Regions from separate parts of the Synechococcus sp. A15-127 genome, predicted to be linked through region 1. Evidence: predicted binding sites of a transcription regulator. Region 1 holds the regulator's gene; each other region holds the start of a gene.
What was found. Region 1 encodes NtcA, which controls nitrogen genes in cyanobacteria. Its sites were predicted from a motif close to GTANCNNNNGNTAC; they were not measured.
Positions count from the first base shown of each region.

Region 2: urtA (urea ABC transporter substrate-binding protein) is a predicted target of NtcA. The motif match lies at 3,130-3,143, and genes of this name have one in related genera.
Region 3: SynA15127_RS13145 (molybdenum cofactor guanylyltransferase) is a predicted target of NtcA. The motif match lies at 2,555-2,568, and genes of this name have one in related genera.
Region 4: fmdA (formamidase) is a predicted target of NtcA. The motif match lies at 2,959-2,972, and genes of this name have one in related genera.

Region 1 covers NZ_CP047948.1:285,034-290,959, reverse strand. Annotated here, with positions in the region: gene thyX (FAD-dependent thymidylate synthase) at 1-673, shown strand, start outside; gene dcd (dCTP deaminase) at 670-1,263, opposite strand; gene SynA15127_RS01470 (cob(I)yrinic acid a,c-diamide adenosyltransferase) at 1,263-1,862, opposite strand; gene rph (ribonuclease PH) at 1,971-2,705, shown strand; gene ntcA (global nitrogen regulator NtcA) at 2,773-3,492, shown strand; gene SynA15127_RS01455 (DUF3084 domain-containing protein) at 3,520-4,719, shown strand; gene SynA15127_RS01450 (resolvase) at 4,716-5,156, shown strand; gene SynA15127_RS01445 (DUF3146 family protein) at 5,134-5,391, opposite strand; gene pth (aminoacyl-tRNA hydrolase) at 5,388-5,926, opposite strand, start outside.
Region 2 covers NZ_CP047948.1:2,471,806-2,477,731, forward strand. Annotated here, with positions in the region: gene urtC (urea ABC transporter permease subunit UrtC) at 1-501, opposite strand, end outside; gene urtB (urea ABC transporter permease subunit UrtB) at 522-1,679, opposite strand; gene urtA (urea ABC transporter substrate-binding protein) at 1,753-3,054, opposite strand; gene ureG (urease accessory protein UreG) at 3,172-3,774, opposite strand; gene SynA15127_RS13085 (urease accessory protein UreF) at 3,774-4,445, opposite strand; gene ureE (urease accessory protein UreE) at 4,442-4,894, opposite strand; gene SynA15127_RS13095 (urease accessory protein UreD) at 4,995-5,926, shown strand, end outside.
Region 3 covers NZ_CP047948.1:2,484,224-2,490,149, forward strand. Annotated here, with positions in the region: gene SynA15127_RS13130 (transglutaminase family protein) at 1-324, shown strand, start outside; gene SynA15127_RS13135 (redox protein) at 312-803, opposite strand; gene SynA15127_RS13140 (GTP 3',8-cyclase MoaA) at 884-1,927, opposite strand; gene SynA15127_RS13145 (molybdenum cofactor guanylyltransferase) at 1,924-2,508, opposite strand; gene SynA15127_RS13150 (NarK family nitrate/nitrite MFS transporter) at 2,780-4,321, shown strand; gene SynA15127_RS13155 (nitrate reductase) at 4,404-5,926, shown strand, end outside.
Region 4 covers NZ_CP047948.1:2,464,940-2,470,865, reverse strand. Annotated here, with positions in the region: gene urtD (urea ABC transporter ATP-binding protein UrtD) at 1-475, shown strand, start outside; gene urtE (urea ABC transporter ATP-binding subunit UrtE) at 510-1,256, shown strand; gene SynA15127_RS13050 (FmdB family zinc ribbon protein) at 1,325-1,609, opposite strand; gene fmdA (formamidase) at 1,649-2,854, opposite strand; gene SynA15127_RS13040 (formamidase) at 3,066-4,115, opposite strand; gene SynA15127_RS13035 (hypothetical protein) at 4,211-4,639, opposite strand; gene SynA15127_RS13030 (DUF1830 domain-containing protein) at 5,217-5,459, opposite strand; gene SynA15127_RS13025 (hypothetical protein) at 5,796-5,926, shown strand, end outside.

The DNA of each region.
Region 1 (5,926 bases):
ATGCATCTATGCCGCGATGCATCAGGACTACAGCGAGGGTTTTGTGGCCGCTGATCGGGACAGCTGGCCTGACGAACAACGGGCTGGCGAGATCTGCATCAAACGGCTGCTTGCCGGGGAACGGGGCCATTTCGGTCCGCTCGAACATGCTCAGATCGTTCTGAACGTCGGATGGTTTCCGCATTCGGTGATGCAACAGGCCCGGACGCATCGGGTGGGCGTCAGTTTCGATGTGCAGTCGATGCGATACACCGGCGAGCGCATCTGCCGGGCTGCGGACGGCGAACTGCCCCTGGAGGAGGTCTTCTACCTACGACCTGTCGGGGACTACAGCGACCGACAGGGGAAGAAATACCTCTACAGCCAGGCGGAGCGTGAACTTGATCTCAATCACTGCCAGCAATCAGCGGAGCGTTACAGGGATCTGCTCCGTGCCGGATTTGCGGAGGAACATGCCCGCGGCATCCTTCCCTTCGACTACCGCCAGCATTTCATCGTGAGCTTCAGCCTGAGGGCTTTCCTTCACTTCATGGATCTGCGGGCGAAGCTCGATGCTCAGCTGGAAATCCGCAGACTCTGCGACCTGATGTGGCCGCATCTGGTGGACTGGGCTCCGCAGTTCGCCGAGTGGTATGAGAAGAGCCGGCTGCACAGAGCGCGTCTGGCTCCCTAGATGCGCGCCAGGGTGACACGCTCCGGCTGATGCTGATACTTACCCTGCCGATCGCTGTAGGTCGTGTCGCAGGGGTCCCCCTCAAAGAACAGCAGCTGACAGATGCCTTCATTGGCATAGATACGGCAGTCAGCACCGGAGCTGTTGCTGAACTCAAGCGTCAGATGCCCTTCCCAGCTCGCTTCAGCGGGCGTTGTGTTGACGATGATGCCCAGCCGCGCATAGGTGCTCTTGCCGAGACAGATCACCGTGATGTTGGCGGGCACCCGAAGCTTCTCCAGGGCGACACCGAGGCCGTAGGAATGCGCTGGAAGGATGAAGTAGCCACCGTCCTCGTCCTCATGCAGAGGCGTGGGCTCCAGATTGGCGGGATTGAACCGCTTGGGGTTCATCACCGTTCCGGGCACATGCCGGAAGATCATGAACTCCTGCGGGGATAGGCGAAGGTCGTAGCCGTAGGAGGAACATCCGAAGCTCAGAACCGGTCGCAGACGTTGCTCAGGATCAAGATGGCGCACCAGACCTGCCTGAAAGGGCTCGAGCATGCCCTTCTGAGCCTGCTCGGTGATCCAGCGATCGTTCTTGAGCATCAGAAACCCCTGCGCAGTTCGGTGACCTGATCCGCCATGGCCATGACGCTGGAAGGAATCGCCGGCCCAGTGATGATCACATCCATGGAGCCTGGACGCTGTTGCAGGCTCGACAGAAGCTCATCTTCCTTCAGGTAGCCGAGCGCTGCCGCGAGACCGACCTCATCCAGCACCAATTGATCAAGGTCGCCTTCAGCGAGATGGCGCCGGCAGGCCTGCCAGACCGCATCGACGGCCTCGGAACCACCAGGCTGATCGGGTTCTGCAAGACACGCCGGAATATCCGGACGCAGCCAGGTGAGGCCGCCACAGAGCAACACACAGCCCTGCGGCCCCTGCTTCACCCCCCCCTTGAGGAACTGGGCGATCAGAACGCGGCTGCCGAGCCCTGCCGCCCGCATCGCCTGGCTGAGAACACTGGAAAAACTGCCCCGATAGGAGGCCGTATGCACCTGCAGCTGGCCCTCTGGAGCCACCAGATGCAGCGGCGCGGGTGCGGGAAGCGGCGGAAGCGGACGCAGACCGGCCCTCTCCAGCGCGTGGCGATCCCCGGTCAGGGCTCCAGAGGATCGATGGCTGGTGGTCAGGCTTGCGGTCATCGCGTCGGGTGTCACCAGGGATACACCCTGCAGACCTCGAATGTAGCGGCGCGATGCGACTCCACAAGGGCATTGACACTACCGATGGTGTGCTGTGAAATCAGGTTCATGGTGGATCCCTCCGAGACCCGAGCCGATGGGCGTCGTCCTGATGCCCTTCGGCCGTTTGAAGTGAGCTGGGATCCGATGGGGTTCGCTCTCAGTTCATTGATCGTGCGCACCGGACGCACCGCAGTTCTATGCAGCGTCTGCCTTGAAGAGTCGGTGCCGCGCTGGCGGAAGGGGAACGGACTGGGCTGGATCAGCGCTGAATACCGGCTCCTGCCCGGCTCCACACCTCAGCGCCAGTCGCGCGAATTGCTCAAACTCTCCGGCCGCACCCAGGAGATTCAGCGATTGATCGGCCGCAGCCTGCGCGCCGCGGTGGACCTGGAAGCTCTTGGAGAACGCAGCCTGCTGATCGATTGTGATGTGGTCCAGGCGGATGCCGGCACCCGAACCGCGTCGGTCACCGGGGCCTGGATGGCTCTTCAGCTGGCATGTGACCGTCTGATCGCCCAGGGGGTCCTGGAGCGCCAGCCGATCCGGAGTCAGGTGGCAGCGGTGTCCGTCGGGCTCCTGGAGGGCAGGCCGCTGCTGGATCTGGATTACAGCGAAGACAGCCAAGCTGACGTTGATCTGAATGTGGTGGCCTCAGGCGACGGGAGTCTTCTGGAGATCCAGGGCACGGCCGAAGGAGCTCCGTTCAGCCGCGGGCAGCTGAACGTCCTGCTGGATCTGGCGCAGCCCGGGCTAGACGCCCTTCTGGCCGCCCAGAGCAATGCCCTGAGCAGCCGCAGCTGATTGCGTAATAACGGCTACACAGCTGAACAGGGTCGATCCTTAACTTTTAACCAGTCGAAACGGATTGTTGGGAACCAGCAGTGGGTTCAGCCGTTACGTCGCCGTTCCGGCTCATTCGGCCCAGGACCAGCCGGTCAGCTCATCCCGCTCGCTGCTTGATGTCATCAGAGATCTGGACGGCGCCAGCACGGAACTTGTCGAACGAAACAAGACCATCTTCTTTCCAGGTGATCCCGCCGAGCGGGTCTACCTGATCCGTCGCGGTGCCGTGCGGCTTTCCAGGGTTTATGAGTCTGGCGAAGAGATCACCGTCGCTCTGCTTCGTGAGAACAGCCTCTTCGGAGTGCTGTCGCTGCTCACCGGCCACCGTTCCGATCGCTTCTATCACGCTGTCGCCTTCACACGGGTGGAGATGGTGACGGCACCGGCCGGCTCAGTCCGTGCCGCGATCGAGGCCGACACCGCAGTCGGGCTCAGGCTGCTTCAGGGTCTCTCCAGCAGGATTCTGCAGACCGAAACAATGATCGAGACCCTCACGCACCGGGACATGTCCTCCCGCCTGGTGAGTTTTCTGCTGGTGCTCTGCCGGGACTTCGGCGTGCCGGACCAACTCGGCATCACCATCGACCTCCGTCTCTCCCATCAGGCCATCGCCGAGGCGATCGGCTCAACGCGGGTCACCATCACCCGACTCCTGGGAGACTTGCGTCAATCCGGTCTCGTTCAGATTGACCGCAAGAAGATCACGGTTCTGGATCCGATTGCTCTGGCCAAGCGGTTCAGCTGAGAGTCGGCCCCACTGGGAGGTGACGCCGTGAGCGGATGGCTGCTGATCATCGCGCTGCTGGTGCTCGGCGGCGTGCTTTCAGCTCTGGGCGACAGGTTGGGCAGCCGTGTCGGCAAGGCACGCCTCAGCCTGTTCAACATGCGACCGCGACGGACGGCGGTGCTGATCACGGTGCTCACCGGCAGCCTGATCAGTGCGCTGTCCCTCGGTCTGATGCTGCTGGTCAGCCGTCAGTTACGGGTTGGGCTGTTTGAGCTCGACGGACTGCAACAGAAACTTCAGGACAGCCGCCGACAGCTGCGGCAGAACAGAGGTGCCCTGGAGTCAGCCGAGGAAGAACGTCGTCAGGCCATTGCCCAGACGCAACGCATCGATGCCGAGCTGTCGACGGCCAAGCAGCGGGCAGCGACACTTCGTGAGGAGCTGGAGCCTCTGCAGCAGCAGCGCGTCCGGCTGGAGGCCGAGCAGCAGCGCCTCAGTCGCGACATTCAGCAGCGGGACAGGGACATCAAGGTCCGGGATGCAGACATCCGCCGCACCGAGGAGGAACTCAAGCGGGTTCGCGCCAGCATCCAAGCCGGTGAGGCGGAACTCAAGGAGCTGGAGCGCAACCTGATCGCCCTGCGCCGCGGTTCCGTGGTTCTCAGCAGCGGAGAGGCTCTGGCCACAGCCACCATCCGACTGGAGAGTGCAGGACAGGCGAAGACGGTGATCGACCGTTTGCTGCAGGACGCGAATCTCACGGCCTACCAGCAGGTCCGACCCGGTGAGACCCCCGACAGACAGATCCTCCTGGTTCCCCGGAACGATGTGCAGCGTCTGCGGACGATCATCAGCAAGCCAGGCACATGGGTGGTTTCGATCCGCTCTGCCACCAACGTGCTGCTCGGGGAGACCATCGTCTATGCCTTTCCTGACGTCCGACCGAACCGGCGCATCAGTCGCAGCGGCGAAGTACTGGCGTCGGCAACCCTCCCGGACCAGGATCGATCACCGGAGATGGTCCGCCGACGCCTGAACCTTCTGCTCGCCTCTGCGTTCGCCGAGGTGCAGCGTCGTGGCTCCCTCGTGGAAGGACTCCAGTTCGACGGGACGGTCTTCGCTCAGCTCGGCATGGCTCTGGTGGACCGCCCCGCAGAAGAGGGGGATCTGACCCTTGAGGTGATCGCCGAGAGCGACAGTGACAGTGGCGATCCGGTGCTGGTGGCGTTTCGGGTCAGCCCATGACCCGACTGGCCGGTGTTGATCCCGGGAGAAGCAAATGCGGCCTCGTGCTCGTGGACACCGAATCCCTCCAGGTGCTCGGCGGAGCTGTCGTGATCTGTGAGCAGGTTCTGGACCGGCTGAGCGACTGGCAGGTCGCCGGAGGACTGGACGGGATCGTGCTGGGTGACGGCACCGGCAGTGCGGCATGGCTGCCGAAGCTGCAGTCCCTCGCTCCTGTTCAGCAGGTGAATGAATACGGCACCACCCTGCGAGCCCGCCGTCGCTACTGGGAGCTGTGGCCTCCCAGGGGGTGGCAGCGGCTGATACCCCGCGGCCTGCTGATCCCACCCGAGGAGCTCGATGCGATCGCCGCCCTTGTGATGGTGGAGGACAGCCTGGGAACACCGTGCCGTTGGTCGGGTGCGAAACAGCGCCTCAGAAGCGGGCCCGAACGGTGAAGGTGTAATCACCGCCGGGTTCAAGTCGATAATCCGAGCGCACGAGGAATCGACGCAGAGCGTCCTGGATCAGAGCCCGCCCCAGGGAGGGCTCCACGGTCAGGTCACCGCAATCAAACGCCCAGCGGAACTGCCACTGAAAGCCTCCGGCCGCCACCTCCCCCTCAACGCACTGCTCGCTGAAGCACTGGCGCAGCACCCGGAGGTGGGCAGTGGTGGCGGGGAGCGCTGTCATCCGCCGCTGGCAACGCTCTGCGGCCGGTAGGCATTGATCCAGTTGCCGGCCCGTTCCATGCCCTGGCGCTGAATGCGTCCCAGACCATCAAGAACGGCATCCAGCACAGCATCCACACAAGGTTCCTCGACCTTGCTGAAAGCACCGAGCACATGCGACACGGTTCTGGCCCGTCGCTCATCGGGAGTGTCCGCAGGGGCACCGATTCCGATCCTCAGCCGAGGGAACTCCTGCCCGCCGAGATGCTGAATCGTGCTGCGCAGTCCGTTGTGACCGCCTGCACTGCCCTGAGCACGCAGTCGCAGGCGGCCCAGAGGGAGGTCCATATCATCCACCAGAACCAGCAGCTGATCAGCTGTCAGTCCGAACCAATCGAGCGCAGCTCTGATCGATCGACCGCTGTCGTTCATGTAGGTCTGGGGCATCAACAGGCGCAAGCGAGCCTCGCCATGACCGACCTCGCTGGCCAGGCCGTGCAACTTGCTCTGCTGATGGAACTGAACACCCTCCCGAGAGGCCAACCGCTCCAGAACCA
Region 2 (5,926 bases), 360 kb from region 1:
TCCATTGACCAGCTTCTGCTGACCATTGAAAAAATGGTAAAAAACCATCAAGGATGCTTGGGTGATAATGGAGAAATAAACACCCTTGATTCGGTTTCTAAAAATCAGATATCCAACAAGACCTGCAACCAGAGCAGGAATCAACCAAATAGCGATCAGTGTCCAAGGGAACGACCAGAATGGTTGCCAGAAAAATGGAAGGTTATCAACACCGTAATTCTCGAAGAACTTAGGCAGACCATTGGCTCCCGTGGTGAAATCATTGTTGGTCACCAAGAGAAGATGCATAGCTATGGCATAACCACCCAGGGCAAAAAAGATACCTTGACCCAGGCTGAGAAGTCCGGTATATCCCCAGATAAGATCAATGCCTAAAGCAACGATAGCTAGAGAAAAATACCTGCCAAAAAGATTGAGGCGGAACTGTGAAAGAATCGTCGGTAGAACAAAGAATGCGAAAGCTAGAAGAAGCCAGGGAAGCAGCTTTTTGAAAATTTTCATGGAAAATGAAAATGAAAAGATCAGGATTCGACAGATCGGCCCTTCTGAGGGAACATCCCAGTTGGCTTAAATTGAAGGAACGAAATGATAAAGATAAAGATCAACACATAGGACATGCTCGTTGTTGCGAAGAACTCAATGACTGCAGCAGGAGCAGCTGGTATATCTGGGAAAGCAATCAGAATGGCGCCAGATCCAATGATGGATTGAATGATTCCAAGCATCATCGAAGCAATCACAGTGCCGACAAGATTTCCCACCCCTCCCAGAACAATGACCATGAAGCAGGAAACGATATAGGCAGCACCGAGATTGGGACCCACGGAGCCAAGCAAGGTAATCGCACTCCCAGCCACACCAGCCAGGCCAGACCCAATGCCAAAGGTGATGCTATCGACGCTGTCAGTGGGAATACCGAGGCAATTGCTCATCTGACGATTTTGAGTCACCGCACGGATGCGTAATCCCCAGACACTCTTTGTAAGAAACCATGCCACAAAGCCAAGCAGAAGAGCAGAGAGGATAATGATGAAGATTCGAATACCCGGCAACTCAATCCCCGCAATCGAACCCCAGCTTCCTTGCAACCATTTCGGGGCCGTCACATCAATATTTCGAGGCCCAAACCAAGCTTTAGAAAGTGGCTTAGAAGCTGACATCGCAGTGATTGAAACGAAACCAATCACTGATGCCACAACCCAGACGAGTCCTGAAAGATAGGGATAGAACGAAGCGCTCTTGAGTTTTGTAGGTGAGAAGCGTTTAAAGCAATAACCAAGGATGATGGCAACTAATATCCCTACAACCATACTTGTTGAAACACTACGGATGAATTGAATCAGAACGAGGCTGACACCCCACGTAGCGAGCAATGTTTCAAGAGGTCGCCCATATAGCTGTCGTATTAATGTTCTTTCCAAAAGAACTCCAACGAGGCCAGTGATGATGAAGGCAAAAAAGAGCGCAAAAAGATAATAAAATTGAAAAATGCCTTCGCCGAGTGGCTTGAACATATTTTGTGTGACAAAAGTCACATACGCTCCAACCATCATCAACTCGCCATGAGCGAGATTAATCACTCCCATCAAACCAAAAACGATGGCCAAGCCCGTCGCTGCGAGAAGCAGAACTGACCCGATGCTGAGCCCATCAAGGAGCTGTGAAAAAATTAATTCCATCAGTACATGGGGTAAAAAAAAGGGGCCACAAATTTATTGTGGCCCACTATTCAAACGAGTTCAGACGTAACGATCACATCTTGAACTTTCCGGCGTCAGGACGATCAAGCGTCCAGTCGCACTTGTAGCCTTTAGTCTCAGGAACGTACTGGTTCCAGGTGATGGGAGGAACGGGGGTCTTGCTATCCCAGAGAATCTCGAACTGGCCGCTCTCCTTGGCTTCACCAATCCGCACAGTCTGCGAGATGTGGTGGTTGGGATACATCTCAATCGGACCCTGAGGAGCATCAAGCTTGATGCCGATCAGTGCGTTCCGCACTGCATCTAGATCCTCATACGTGCCAGCCTTCTCAACAGCAGCCTTCCAGAGGTAGACCATGTTGTAAGCCGACTCCATCGGATCGTTCGTCACACGCTCATCACCGTATTCGGCAAGGAATGCTGCGTTGAAGGTGTCGGAAGCTGGGGTCCCGAGGGACATGAAGTAGTTCCAGGCTGCATAGGTGCCGCCCACATACTCAGGTCCGATCTGACGGATCTCCTCCTCAGCGATGGAGAAGGACATGATCGGGTACTTGTCAGGAGTGATTCCTGCTGCCTTGAACTGCTTGAACAGGGCAACGTTGGAATCGCCATTCAGAGTGTTGATGATGATTCCACCATCAGGGAACTCTTTCTTGATCTTGGCGATGATGGGCGCCACCTCAGTGTTGCCGAGAGGGATGTAGTCCTCACCGACCGTCTCACCACCCAGGCTCTTGACCTGCTCTTTGATGATGGTGTTAGCAGTTCTGGGATAAACGTAGTCAGAACCAACCAGGTAGACCTTCTTGCCATACTTGTCGGCGAACTGCTCAAACAGCCAGTCAACTGCAGGCTCAGCTTGCTGGTTGGGAACAGCGCCGGTGTAGAAGATGTTCTTGGAGCACTCCTGGCCTTCGTACTGAATCGGGTAGAAGAGGAAATGGTCCTTGGCTTCATAAACCGGAAGCATTGCTTTCCGGCTAGCCGATGTCCAGCCGCCGAACACAACGGCAACCTTGTCGGCGTCGATCAGCTTCTGAGACTTCTCTGCGAAGGTGGGCCAATCCGAGGCACCATCTTCAGAGGTGTAAGTGATCTTGTAGCTCTTGCCGTCGACCTTGACACCGCCGGCTTCATTGATTTCCTTGATCGCCATCTCCTCGACTTCTTTCAGAGTCGTTTCGGAGATCGCCATCGTTCCGCTCAGGGAATGAAGGATGCCGACCTTGATTTCACCATCAAAGTCGCCACTAGCGGAATCATCGCTGCCACCGCCACAGGCGGTCATCGTGACTCCCACTGTCGTGGCCGCGAATGCAGCAAGCAGACGCTTCGTAAACGTTGAATTCATAAAGAAAGACACACGGTGGATGAGACCGCCATGAGGGCGACCATGGGACCGTATGAACCGACTTCGACCCGCTTTGTATCGACAACAACATTTTGGGAATTGCCGCGATTCGTTGACTTAATTCGGTAGCTGTTGCAACACAAACGCCTCCACGCTCTCGAGGCCTTCTCCAGTTTGAAGGTTTGTGAAACACCAGGGGCGATCACCACGCATCCGCTTGGTGTCATGCTCCATGACCAAGAGATCTGCACCCACCATTGATGCCAGATCGATTTTGTTGATCACCAAGAGGTCCGAACGGGTGATACCAGGTCCTCCTTTCCGTGGAATTTTGTCTCCAGCAGCCACATCGATGACATAGATGCAGAGATCGACCAGTTCCGGACTGAAACTGGCGGCGAGGTTGTCACCACCGCTTTCCACCAGTACAAGATCAAGACCTGGAAACTGAGCCTCAAGCTCCGCCACTGCAGCCCGGTTGATCGAGCAGTCCTCTCGGATCGCCGTATGCGGGCAACCGCCGGTCTCAACGCCTCGGATCCGTTCAGGCTCCAGAGCACCAACCCGCGTCAGGAACTGGGCATCCTCCTGGGTGTAGATGTCGTTGGTGACGACAGCGAGCTGAAGCTGATCACGCAGGCGGCGGCACAACGCTTCCACCAGCGCTGTCTTTCCTGAGCCAACCGGACCGGCGACTCCTAAACGCAGCTTGCTGCTCATCAGCTTCGAAACAGGCGTGAATAGAGCTCAGCATGGGCGAGCTGCGCCTGCCCGACACCGACACCGCCACTCCACAACGTCTGAGGATCATGATCAAGCAGCTGCTCAGCCTGATCGGCGATCAAGGGAAGCGCTCTTTGCTGCAGCACCTGGGCCCGGGACGGACCCAACGGCAACAGCCTGACCGCTGCACTGAGCTGATTGGCTACCCAGCTGTAGAGGTAACCCTGCACCATTTCTCTATCTGACAGCTTCAAAGCCCTCGCGGCCCAGGCCCATGACGCCGGCCAGGCCAGAGATAAAGGAGCCGGCAGGGAATGGCCCATCTCTGCCAACAACAGAAGCAAGGACTGACCCATCTGACGATGCTGCGCGCGCAGCTCAGCGGCATCACGCGTCGCCAGGAGCCAGCCGTCCAGATTCAACAGTCGCTGGCGCGCCGCAGCATCCCCACGCAGAACCCAGGCCGAGCAGTCATCGGCGAGAGTCACCAGCGACGCTGCCTCCAGCCGCAGGGAGCCCCTGGTCAGCTCTGCCTCCAGCCAGCCCTCGAGAGCCCTTTCGTCCGCCAGCATGCCGGCCTGAATCTGCACTTCCAGGCCCTCGGAATAACTGAATCCTCCGACCGGTAAAGCCGGACTCACCAGCTGAAGCAGGGCAAGCGATGTCATCCGTGCTGATGCACTCCATAAGCACCCGCCTCCGGCGCGAACGACCGGACGCACCGACTCAGCTTGAGACCTCGGCTCTCCAGCAGATCGGCGAGGACGGCATCATCCAGCAAGAACAGCTCCTGCTGATAAAGCTCGAGGGCAACATGGCGATTGCCCAGGTGATAAGCGGCCTGCATCAACTCCAGTGGAGTCGCGGCCTGCACCCGGAGCAACGCCTCGGGTGCCGCTGTCACCTCCACCCGCGTGATTCCATCAGCATCACAGAGTTGATCTCCTGGCTGGAGCGATTGGTCCCGCGGCAACTGCAGCAGCACCTCCCGGCCGCAGACCGTGCGGCGACGACCTCGCAGCACCGTTCTTTCATCAGCCGTCAGAGGTAATCGCAGATCTGGCTTCAAGGAATTGGGAGCGAGGCGCTGCTCCAGCACAAGCACCGATTCCGTCACCCATCCCATCCCGATTGATTGGGAGCCTGCCCAGCAGCAGCGGATGGCTTGGTATGGATTGCTACAGAGAAGTCGAGAGCAGCCATGGAGCGTGGCAACCATGCAACGACTCGAGCCCTGGCACGGCCACTGCAGGCTGCAGTTCACAACCAATGACGGCGGCAGAACCCGTCACCAGGGTGGCTGCCGTGCTCCGTTCAAACTTCTGCGGGCGGAGGCGGGGGACGACGGCCGCTGCGAACTACCCCTTCTTCACACCGCCGGTGGCCTGGTGGGCGGCGATCAGCTCAGCATCGACTTGAACCTGAAAGCTGAAAGCCGCAGCCTGATCACCAGCGTGGCTGCTCAGAAGGTCTATGGCTCTGTCGGCCGCAGCCGCCTGAATCCCGATGGAGCCTGGTCCAGGCAGGACGTGACCTGCACCCTGGATGACAATAGCGATCTGGAATGGCTGCCTCAGGAAATGGTGCTGTATGCCGATGCACTGTTTCAGCAAACGTTGAGGGTATGCCTGCCGGAGAACGCCTCATTTCTCAGTGCGGAGATCGTGCGGCTGGGGCGGACCGCCGCGGAGGAACGGCTGAATCAGGGATGCTGGCGCTCATGCCTTGAGATTCAGCGCCATGGAGCCGATTCACCGCGATGGGAGCTGGTGGATCGGCTGGAGCTCAGTGGATCGAGCCTGACGGACTGCCACGGACTGGCCGGTGCACCGGTGTTCGGGTCCCTGGTGTGGGCGGCACCCAAGCCTCTCAGTCCCGAAGCGATCTCCATGCTGCTGAAGGATGCGCGGGACGACCGGCATGGCCTGATCGGCACGATGCGCTGCAGCACGCTGGATCAAGGGCTTGTTGCCCGCTACATCGGTCCTTCGAGCCGGGATGCCCGCTTCTGGTTCAGCCGCATCTGGGCTCGGACACGGACATTGCGGGGTCTCGCCCTTCCCCGCATCCCGCGGGTCTGGCCTTTACAAGAACAGCCCTTGCAGGAACAGCCGTTGCAGAGCTTGATGTTCAAGGAGAACACTGCTGA
Region 3 (5,926 bases), 340 kb from region 1:
TGCCGCAGTGTTGGACTGCCGGCTCGCTTTGCGAGTGGTTATCACCTCGCCGACCCGGCACCGCAGAGTTACGACCTGCATGCCTGGACCGAGGTCTATCTGCCGGGGGCCGGCTGGCGTGGTTTCGATCCCAGTGCGGGCGGCGAAATCACCGAGCGCTACATCGTTCTGGCCAGTTCCTCGAAACCCGATCTCACCGCAGCCGTCTGTGGAACCTTCAGTGGCCCACCAGGAACGGTCAGCGAACTGAGCTGGTTGATCGAAGCGATGGTGGAATCAGAATCCGGCCAGGACCACGAACCCAGCCTGATTCAGGCAGCCTGAAGCGCCGGTTCCACTCCATGAAGGCATGGTTTCGGCGCTGTGATGGTCGTGGCATCCATCAAGGCCGGAATGCGAGCACTGTTGTAAACGCGGAATTCATTCACGAGGGAGACTCCCTGCTCGCGCACGGCCTGGTTCAGGACGACCGAACCATCGGGATCTGACACCGAACGATGGAAGGTGCCCGGAGGAATGCGCAGGATGTCGCCGCCACTCTCCAATCTCACGATGTGGAACGGCTTCTCCCAGGCCAGATTCACGAGATAGAACGTGCGACCGCCACTGGCGGCAAGCAGATTGTCCTCCTGGTGAGGATGAAGATAGAACTGCCAGGCGCCACTGGCCGGATCGTTGGGTGGGCTGGTCGCCGGCCCGGTGTGAATCACCAGGTCACGGGCATTCGATGTTTCCACGGTGATATCGAAGAACCGAACCGATGGTGTGTCGCGGAAGCGTTCGTAGGCCAGCAGTTCAAACATCAAACCGGGTCGATGAAAACCCGAACACTGCACGTGTTGTACCGGGAGAAGCCTTGGGAAACGGTCGCGACAGCAACGGTTCACCCACCCAGATAGGCCATTTCCGCATGATGGTTTGAATCAGCGTTGCCATGACGCTCCTCGCTGTAGCGATCGCTTCGCCGATGCCAGAGAGCGGCCATGGTCCGCTCGAGGTCTGACTCCACGTCCAATACCGGGGTCAGATCCGTGCCCTCCGCTGCGAACAGACAGGTGAAGGCACGGCCATCCGCCGTGATGCGCAAACGGTTGCAATCAGAACAGAACGGCTCACTGATGGAGGCGATCACACCGAGGAAGCCTGCACCGTCGGAGTAACGCCAGCTCCGCGCCGTACCGCTCACAGGGCGACCGAGCGGCTGGAGGGGCCACCGCGCATCGATGCGCTTCACCATTTCAGCGGCCGGGAGAACCTGCTGCGGACCCCAGCCGTTGCGATTGCCGACATCCATGAATTCGATCAGACGCAGCTCAAGCCCCCAGCGCCGCGCCAGATCCGCTAAGGGAATCAACTGATCGTCATTCACAGTCCGCTGAATCACAGCATTGAGCTTCAGGCGACCGGCAGCAGGATCAAAACCGGCTGACGTGGCAGCCTGCAGGCCGGCAAACACCTGCTGCAGGAGGCGTTCACCGGCAGGAACACCGCCACGGAGGCCGGCCATGCGCGCCGCCACCTCTGGATCGACAGCATCGAGACTGATGGTGATCCGATCCAGACCGGACGCACGAAGTGCCGTCGCCCGTTCGGACGTCAGCAGCACGCCGTTGCTGGTGAGAGCGACCTCGCGCAACCCGTTGAGAGGATCACCGAGCGTCTCCCGTCCGTTGTGGATCTGCTGAAGCAGAGGGAGCAAGCGGTCACTCAGCAGGGGTTCACCCCCGGTGAGCCGCAGGGTGTGCACGCCGAGACGACAGGCAACCCGAATCAGACGCAACTGCTGCTCCAGACTCAGCAGCCCTGGAGGATCCTCCGCATCGGGGCAGCAGTACGGGCAGCACAGATTGCAGCGGGCTGTTAACGACAACCGCAACACACCCAGCGTCCGAGAACGCTGATCGGCAACCGATGGCTCACTAGTCATGGGGTCAACGCTGCCAGATCCTCGGGTCGGTTCGCATTGAGCAGCACATCGCGCGGCAATCGCACCGTCTGCAGCGGCAGCCGGTCCAACCAGTCCAGCCAGCGCCAATGGCCGGCGGTGAGTTGCTCGATGAGGGCAGTTTGAAACGGTGCCCCCGATGGGATCACCGCCAGAAGTGGCTGCAGACGCTCACCGTCATGCGCAACGGCGATCCGATCCGGCCTGCATTGCCAGGCCATGATCAATTGCCTGAAGGTGTCCGTTCTGAGTCGCGGCATATCCACGGGAAGAACCAGCACCGCCTGGCCCGGTGTCGACGGCAACACCCTGGCCAGGGCATTCAGCGGCCCGCTCCAGGGCGGCGGTTCCAGCAGAACACGCACATCGGAACGATGCGCCAGTTGATCGGCATGGGTCTGATGACGACTGACGACCTGGACCGGGAGTTCAAGAGGCAGCAACTGATCCACAATCGCCGTCAGCCAGACACCACCATCGGGATGAGGCAACAACGCCTTGTCGCATCCCATGCGTCGGCTGTCGCCACCACTGAGCAGACACACCTGCGGAAGTGGATTCACGCCAGCGAATGAAGTTATGGAAGATCTAGGACACCGTGGTCTTGCAGTAGTGCTTGCTACCAGATCGATCCACAGAAAATATCCTGATCAAAATCATCAGTCGATTCAATGTGCGGCAGAGCACAGAAACCAGCCAGTTGGTAACCGATTAAACCAACAGATTCATCGCACATTGGTTGAATGCGCCACTTAACGGATATTTTTTGACCGTTTCGCCACCCACGGGCACCCTTTCGTTTTGAAGCCCGCGGTTTAAAAATTTCTCCTCTCAATGCTTGGCGACCTTTGGTCGTTCCAGGGCAGGTATCGCACCCTCCACCTCACCTGGATCGCCTTCTTCCTGACCTTCGTGGTCTGGTTCAACCTGGCCCCTCTGGCCACCACCGTAAAAGCGGATCTCGGATTGACCGTTGGTCAGATCCGCACCGTGGCCATCTGCAACGTGGCCCTCACCATTCCGGCTCGCGTGCTGATCGGCATGCTGCTGGACAAATTCGGTCCTCGGATCACCTACTCCAGCATCCTGGTTTTTTCGGTGATCCCCTGCTTGCTGTTTGCGTCCGCCCAGGACTTCAACCAGCTGGTGGTTGCTCGCCTGCTGCTCTCCATTGTTGGCGCCGGCTTCGTGATCGGCATCCGCATGGTGGCCGAATGGTTCCCGCCCAAGGAAATCGGCCTGGCTGAGGGCATCTATGGCGGCTGGGGCAACTTCGGCTCCGCCTTCTCAGCCCTCACCATGGTCGCCCTCGCCGGCTTCCTCTCCTTCTCCGGCGGCTTTGAACTGCCCACCGGTGCTGTTCTCAACTGGCGCGGTGCGATCGCGCTCACCGGCATCATCTCGGCGCTGTACGGCGTCTTCTACTTCTTCAACGTCACCGACACCCCCCCGGGCAGGACGTACCAGCGTCCAGAACGGACCGCTGGTCTGGAAGTGACCTCGATGCGCGATTTCTGGGGCCTGCTGGGCATGAATGTGCCCTTCGCCGCCATCCTTTGCGTGCTCTGCTGGCGCCTGCAGAAGGTGGGCTTCCTCACGCCGGCCACCTATCCCCTGGCCCTGGGTGCCGTGGCCTTCTGGTTCGCGTTCCAGACATGGGGCATCATCCGCACCAACCGCGAGCTGATCCTCGGCACCAAGGTCTACCCCAAGGAAGACCGCTATGAATTCCGCCAGGTGGCGATTCTCGAGCTCACCTACATCGTGAACTTCGGGTCCGAACTGGCCGTGGTGTCGATGCTGCCCACCTTCTTCGAAACCACCTTCGATCTGCCGAAGGCCACCGCTGGAATCCTGGCCTCCTGCTTCGCCTTTGTGAACCTGGTGGCCCGCCCCGCCGGTGGTCTGATCTCCGACAGCGTCGGCAGCCGCAAGAACACCATGGGCTTCCTCACCGCCGGCCTGGGCATCGGCTATCTGGTGATGAGCATGATCAAGCCGGGCACCTTCTCCGGTTCCACAGGCATCTTTGTGGCCGTGGTGATCACCATGCTCGCCTCCTTCTTCGTGCAGTCCGGTGAAGGCGCCACCTTCGCGCTGGTGCCCTTGGTCAAGCGCCGCGTCACCGGTCAGGTGGCTGGTCTGGTGGGCGCCTACGGCAACGTCGGCGCTGTGACCTACCTCACCATTTTCAGCCTGCTGCCGATGTGGATGGGCGGTGGCGGCGAACCCACCCCCGAGGTGATCGCGGCTTCCAACAGCGCCTTCTTCCAGATCCTGGGCGTGGCTGGACTGATCGTGGCCTTCTTCTGCTTCTTCTTCCTCAAGGAGCCCAAGGGTTCCTTCGCGGAACTCCACGAAGGCGAAGTGGCCTGAGCCACCTCCGTAGGCAGCGATTGATCACTGCCCATCAGCCCGGGGCTTCGGCCCCGGGTTTCGTTCTTGATCCCTTGTCCAGATGAGCGACGGTCCCCCCAGCGTCCGTAGTCAGTGCCCGTACTGCGGTGTGGGCTGTGGCCTCGAACTCCTTCCACCGGCTGTGAAAGGCCAGGCGGTGAAGCGGGACGCCGAAGGCAACCCGATGTGGACCGCCCGTGGCGACCGGCAACATCCCTCCAGCCTGGGACAGGTCTGCATCAAGGGGGCAACGGTCGGAGAGACCCTGGCCAGAGGTCGGCTGCGTCAGCCCCTGTTCCGCAGCAGCCTCGAGGACGACTTCGCCCCGATCAGCTGGGACGATGCTCTCGGTCGGATCACCGATCAGATCCGCAGCAGCGTGTCCAGGCGCGGCAACGCCGATGCCATCGCCATGTATGGCTCAGGGCAGTTCCACACCGAGGACTACTACCTCGCCCAGAAGCTGTTGAAGGGCGCGCTGGGCACCAACAATTTCGACGCGAACTCAAGGCTCTGCATGAGTTCGGCTGTGGCCGGCTACACGCGCAGCCTGGGATCGGACGGCCCTCCGTGCTGCTACGAGGATCTGGATCACTGCAGCGTGGCCTTCCTGATCGGCACCAACACGGCCGCATGCCACCCGGTGCTGTTCCAGCGACTGCTGAAACGCAAAAAACGCAATCCCGGCAGCTTGAAAATCGTGGTGGTGGACCCACGCCGCACCGACACCGCCAAAGCCGCCGACATTCACCTGCCGATCGCACCGGGCAGCGACCTGGCGCTGCTGCACGGGATCGCCCACCTCGTGCTGCGCGAGAACGGACAGGACGCCACGTTCATCGACGACCACACCGAAAACTACGACGCCTTTTTCGACGTGGCTGCCCGCTGGACTCCGAGGCGGGTGGCCCGCTTCTGCAACATTCCAGAGAAACGTCTGCGGGAGGTGGCCGCTCTGTTTCACCGTCGCGAAACGGTGCTCAGCCTCTGGTCGATGGGGGTGAACCAGCGGCGGGAAGGCACCGCAGTGGTGGGCGGCCTGATCAACCTGCACCTGCTCACCGGTCAGATCGGCAAGCCTGGAGCTGGTCCGTTCTCTCTCACAGGCCAGCCGAATGCCATGGGTGGTCGCGAAGCCGGCGGACTGTCTCACCTGCTGCCCGGATATCGACTGGTGACCAACACTGACCACCGCGCCGACGTGGAGAAGGCCTGGAACCTGCCGGCTGGCCGTATTTCCGCCAAACCAGGGCTGGCAGCCTGGCAGCAGGTGGAGGCGATGGAACGGGGCGAACTGGATCTCTGGTGGGTCGCCGCCACAAATCCACTGGTGAGCATGCCGGACCTGGACCGTGTGAAGGCCGCCATGGGGAACTGCCCCCTGGTGGTGGTGAGTGAGGCCTATGCCGATTCAGAGACCTCCCATTACGCCCACCTGCTGCTGCCCGCTGCCCAGTGGAGCGAAAAGGCCGGTGCCATGACCAATTCCGAACGGCGGGTGACCTACTGCCCGGCCTTCCGACGACCCTTCGGTGAGAGCCGTCCGGACTGGGACGTGTTTGCCGAGGTGGGTCGCCGGCTGGG
Region 4 (5,926 bases), 360 kb from region 1:
CGTGTTTGAAAATCTTTCGGTCTCCAGAAATCTTGAGTTGGCTGCTTCACCGAGCAAGATGCCATTCAGCCTGATGTTTGAAAAGCTGAATAATACGGCTAAAGATGAGGTCTATCGCTTGATGGATTATGTGGGCCTTGCTCCTTATGCCAAGGTTTTGGCCGGTTCCTTGTCTCATGGTCAAAAGCAATGGCTTGCGATCTCAATGCTTGTTGCTCAATCTCCAGATATCATTCTTCTGGATGAGCCAGTTGCAGGTTTGACCGATGAAGAGACGAACAAAACAGCTGAACTGATTAAATCCCTTGCAGGTGAACATACCGTGGTGGTAATTGAGCATGATATGGAGTTTATTCGTGATCTTGCCGCACCAGTCACTGTGTTGCATCAAGGGCAGTTGTTGACGGAAGGTTCACTCGACGACGTCAAGTCTGATCCAAAAGTGATTGAGGTTTATCTCGGTCAATCCGAATAACGTCATTATTTAATTTGTCAATCTCTGAAGAACCATGGTACAAACTACAACCACAGCTCATCCCAGCTCCACAAAAACTATTCTTCGAGCTAGCGGCTTGAATGTGTATTACGGTGAGAGTCACATTCTTAGAAATGTTGACCTGCATATCCCTGAGGGGGAAATGATTTGTTTGATCGGTCGTAATGGAGTGGGGAAGACAACCTTTCTGAAGACGATCATTGGTCTTCTCGAGCAACGATCTGGTTCGATTGAATATGATGGAAAAATGTTGACAAATCAACCTCCTTATAAACGTGCCAGAGGAGGAATTGGTTATGTTTCTCAAGGTCGAGATATCATTCCTCGAATCACGGTTCGCGAGAATCTTTTGATTGGGATGGAATCACTACCAGGTGGGATGGGTCGAAATCGGCATATTGACCCGATTGTTTTTGATTTGTTTCCTATCTTGGAGCAGTTTTTGAATCGTCGTGGCGGTGATCTCAGTGGAGGTCAGCAGCAACAACTTGCCATTGCACGTGCACTGCTTGGTAAGCCAAAACTTCTTTTGTTAGACGAGCCGACTGAAGGGATTCAGCCTTCGATTATTCTTGATATCGAACGTGCTGTCAGGCGCATCATTGATGAAACAGGCATCAGTGTTCTTCTTGTTGAGCAGCATCTTCATTTTGTTAAGCAGTCTAGTTTTTATTATGCAATGCAACGCGGTGGTATTGTTTCGAGTGGCCCGACGTCTCAATTGTCTGATCAAGTAATTGGAGAATTCCTGACAGTTTAATGAGTGCAAAAAAGGGGGGATGTGATCATTATGATCACATCCCCCCTTTTTTTGTTGGCTGATTCTTTTCAGCAACCTCGATTCAACATCCAAGGACGTGAATCGTTTGTGCGTAGTCGAGTTTTGGTGGCCTCAGGTGCGTGGATTGAGTTTTTCTTACTGATAAGTTTTGGTTCCTTTGCTTCTACTTTCAATCGAATTGAAGAGGATAATGTCATGGGTGGGTTGAAAACCCTCTTCCCTTCACTGCCACAGGTAGGACATTCTGTTTGTATGGCACGTTGATCAATAGATCGCCATACCTCATAGGTGTCACATTCACCTGATTTGCAGGAATATTCGTAGACAGGCATGTTGCTGGTATTAGTGAATAATGAATAAGTAGATAGTGTTTAACATGGAAGAATGTCCTTGTCGAAAATCGACGTTGGTATGGCGAGAGTGCAGCATGCGTTTGGAATATCGACGATTCCACTGATTCGTCCCTCGACTGGTGCGCAGCTCAGCAAAAGGTAAGCCTGTTCACCTGTGTAGCCAAACTTTTTCAGGTATTCAATTGCGTTGAGGCAGGCTCTGCGATAAGCGATATGTACATCCATATAGTATTGCTTGCCTTCGAATTCATCCACTGAAATCCCTTCGAAAACTAGATAATCAGAGTAATGAGGTTCAACAGGGCTTGTCTTAAACATAGGATTGACCATCCCATATTTAGCCATTCCGCCTTTGATCAGCTCAACATGAAGATCCAGATATCCAGACATCTCGATGGCGCCACAGAATGATATTTCACCATCTCCTTGAGAAAAGTGAATGTCACCCATGGAGAGCTTTGCACCCTCCACGTAGACAGGAAAATAGATGCGTGTCCCTTTCGTCAGGTTTTTGATGTCGCAGTTTCCTCCATGTTCGCGAGGAGGAACAGTGCGAGCTGCTTCGTTGGCAATCCTTTCGAAATCCCCAGAGGCAACCTTCCCGAGAATGGCACTGTTCGGATTAGGCAGAGCTGCCAGAACAGGTTCCGTTCCTGAGAGTCCAGCCCCATAGGTTCTGCGGTCTGGAGCGGTCTGAACCAGCTCGGTTTCTCTGCGGTTCCATTCCTGAAGCAGCTCCATGGATGGAGCACAACCAATCAGGCCTGGGTGGGTGATGCCAGCGAAGCGAACTCCTGGGATGTGACGAGAGGAGGTGTAAATCCCTTCCAAGTCCCAGATTGCTTTCGCTGCTTTTGGAAAATGATCGGTTAAAAATCCTCCACCATTTTCTTTGGCAAAGATGCCGGTGAAGCCCCATTCATCACCCTGAAGTGCTCCGACCTCGAGGATATCAACAACCAGGATGTCTCCTGGTTGGGCACCATTCACCCAGATGGGTCCACTTAAGACGTGAACAACTTCAAGGTTGACATCTTCGATATCTTTCGGGTTGTCATCATCTTTAATCTGACCATCAGTCCAATCTTTGCACTCAATGCGAAAGATATCGCCTGGGTTGACTGATGCGACTGCGGGAATATCGGGATGCCAGCGGTTATGTCCAGGCATTTCTTGTTGATCCATTGGTTTGGTGAGATCAACTTTGAAAAGGGTTTCAGGCATTGCGGATGAAAAGCCGACATCCCACATTGAAGGCAAACGAAAAGGGCCAAAATGTGGCCCTTTATACGCAAAGAAAAATTGCGATGTTTTGAAATAAAAAATATGTTTTAAGTGATACTTTTTGAGGATTTGAAATATGATACTTCCATCATTTGTTAACAGTACTGCACCTTTGCTCTTAAGAAAGAGCAAAGGTGCGACTGAATCTATGTCAGTTCATGGCTGCAGCTGCGGGGACCGGTTCTGCGACGCCGTTCTGTGGCATGGGTCCTAACTTGACCCCATCGGGGTAGTACTTCCAGCCATCGCGGATGCGAACTTTTTCGTCCCAAGGGAGTTTGTACTCTCCATTGGCAAGGTCCTTGACCCAGGTGAGGTAATTCTCTTTCTCTCCTCCTGGTTTTCCGACATAAGCCCGACATCCAAGGTTGAAGATGTTATTTTCGAGAGCCCAGTTTTCTCTTGCCTTGTCAACAAGCCGAGGGAAGAGTTCGGCTGTGACAATTTCCCATGGGTTTCTATGACCCTGCTGGATTACGTTGCCATCATAATTGCAAACTGTTCCTTCGCCAAAGTAGTAGAAGACGCCATCATAGCCTGCCAGATTCACAGAAATGGTGTACATCAGATTTTGCCAAGCGTTGGTCCGGTTGGTCCAGATCCATTGATCATTGACTTGGGTTGAGTAACCTGAAATGCGGATATAAACATTGGCGCCTTTGTAAGCAGCCTCCCGAGCGAGTTCTGGGAACATGCCGTCATGGCAGATGCAGACTGCAAGCTTGGACCCCTTGGGCCCGTCGCAGACCGGCATTCCATAGTTACCTGGAGACCATGGCTCAATCGGCACCCATGGCTGCAGTTTTCTGTAATGAAGAGCAATTTCGCCATCTGAGTTGATGATGATGGCCGAATTGAACGGAGGCAGGCTGGGATCGTCGTTCTGCTCCATCAGGGAGAAAACACCCCAAACATCATTTTCCTTACATGCCTGCTTGAAGCGATCGATTTCCGGGGAGTCGATGCGTAGTAGCATCTCGTCGTAGGTCCAAATCGCTGTGTTTAAGCCTTGAGTGGAGTACTCAGGCATCACAATCAGATCTGCTTCCGGATACCCAGCTTTGGTTGAGGCTACGGCTTTGCAAATCTGATCGACTTGTGTCTGGATATCTGCTGGACCCTTGATGACAGGCACGGGGTATTGAATCATTGCGACTAGCAATGATTCTTCCCATGAGCTGACGCTGCCGGTGCTGGCCATTTGGTAAGAATGAGAACCATTCCTATCGTCTGTTCAGAGGCTGGGTGGGGCTGTATCAACCACAACTGTTGCGCCATGTTGATGCCGTCAGTGGCTCATTTGTCTTGGAAGTCGCCTTTCCGGCAAAGGTTCTGAGCTAGACGCGGGGCCCATGCAGGTGCTGGCTCGCGGCCTTTCTCCTTGGTTTCTCCATCGAAGTAGAGCAGCAGTTGCCAATCTGTCTTTCCTCCTTCGACACCCGGAGTTTCACCCTCCGACAACCGGCGACCATAAATGTTGTCGTACTGAGGCCAGTTCGGCAGATCAGGCATGCTGCAGACCGCATTCACTTCTGCCTGTAGCGTCACGTTCCCGTTGGTTGTGACGCTGATGCCTCCATCGAAGAGACCATTCGGTTGGCCTGGTTTGAAGGTTTGGGTCAGGCGAATCTCGGCATCTCCTACCACCACGAGTGTGTCGCCAAGCGCCGCTTCGTGACTTGGCGTTTCCTTGGCTTGATTGGCACATCCCTGCATGGCTGTCATGGAGAGCGCGATCAGGCACGCCATTGCCCCTCGTCCAAAAAAATCGTTCACGTGCTTCGAGGCAGTGCTCTGCCGTTCTTGTGACGCCTCCCACTCTGCTTGTCCGTCGTTCTGTGAAGACTTTTTACCGGTTGCCAGTTTGTTTCGGCGTGAACGACACATGAGGGCGGATTCTTGCCAAACTCTGTCTGTATCGAGCGCTACCAAACGTTCACCCTGATACAGGGCGCAGTGGTTCGCAGGTCATGGAACGGGGGCCTGTTCATCAACGAGAGGACGCCATGTCCAAACTTCAGTCTCAAAGTCAGAAAGTCCAGACGTCTCAACTGCTCTACCGGCCGGCCGGACGGAAGGCGACAAGAGGCGAGATCATCCGGTCCAAGAAAACGGCTGAGCTTCTCCGTCTGACGCAGGACGGGATCCAACAGTCTGAGCCTCCTGTTGCAACAGGACCAGCATCAGCCCGTGTGAAGCCACTGCGGCGTGGTGGCTTCCTTCGCTCAAGGATGACTGCTGAGTTGCTCGGGGTTGATCTGATCGGCCGCTGACGATTCGGTCGAAGCCGGGGGGTGGCGCCTCAGCAGGCCCCGAGTGTCTCTCCGGCTGGTTCATCCTGCGTTGCATATTCCTTGACATCAGCTCTGACCTGAAGCATCTGGCCTTGGAGTGACATCCTCCAGATTTCGAGGCGAGCATTTTCAGGTGCTTCGAACCAGAACAATTCAGTCGGCAACACAACTTTTTCTCGATAGAACTGATCCTGGCCGACGCATTTCACGATCACCATTTGATCGGTGTCGTTGTGATAGACGCATTCCATTGTTGAGCCATCTTCAATAGTGGCATCTTGAAGATTTTTCGCCTCAACAAGTGTTGGATTGGTCACCGATTGGATCTTGTTTCCGATTTGGTTTAGACGGCTTGATACCAAAGTCGATTTTTCTGTAGCGTCTGTAACTTTTAGCGTTCCCGGTGTTGCTTCACCTGTGTTCCTGAGGGTTGTTTGCGTGCTGCGGGATCAGTGGTGCCGGATGGCAGCAAGGCCTTGTTCGTTTGAGATCAGAGAAAACACACAGTGGCAGTTTTTCGTCTCAAATGAAACATTTGTTTTTGTGGCGCCCCGAGAAACTGATTCTGTCTTGTCATAGAGGCTGTGATGCAGAACTCAATCAGCATCTCCATGAGTCAATCCTTTGAAATGGAGCGCATCAACCGTGCCATTGATGAAACAGCTGATCCTGCCCAGTTGCAGACAATTGCCAAGCAACTGTTGCAAGCATGGTATTC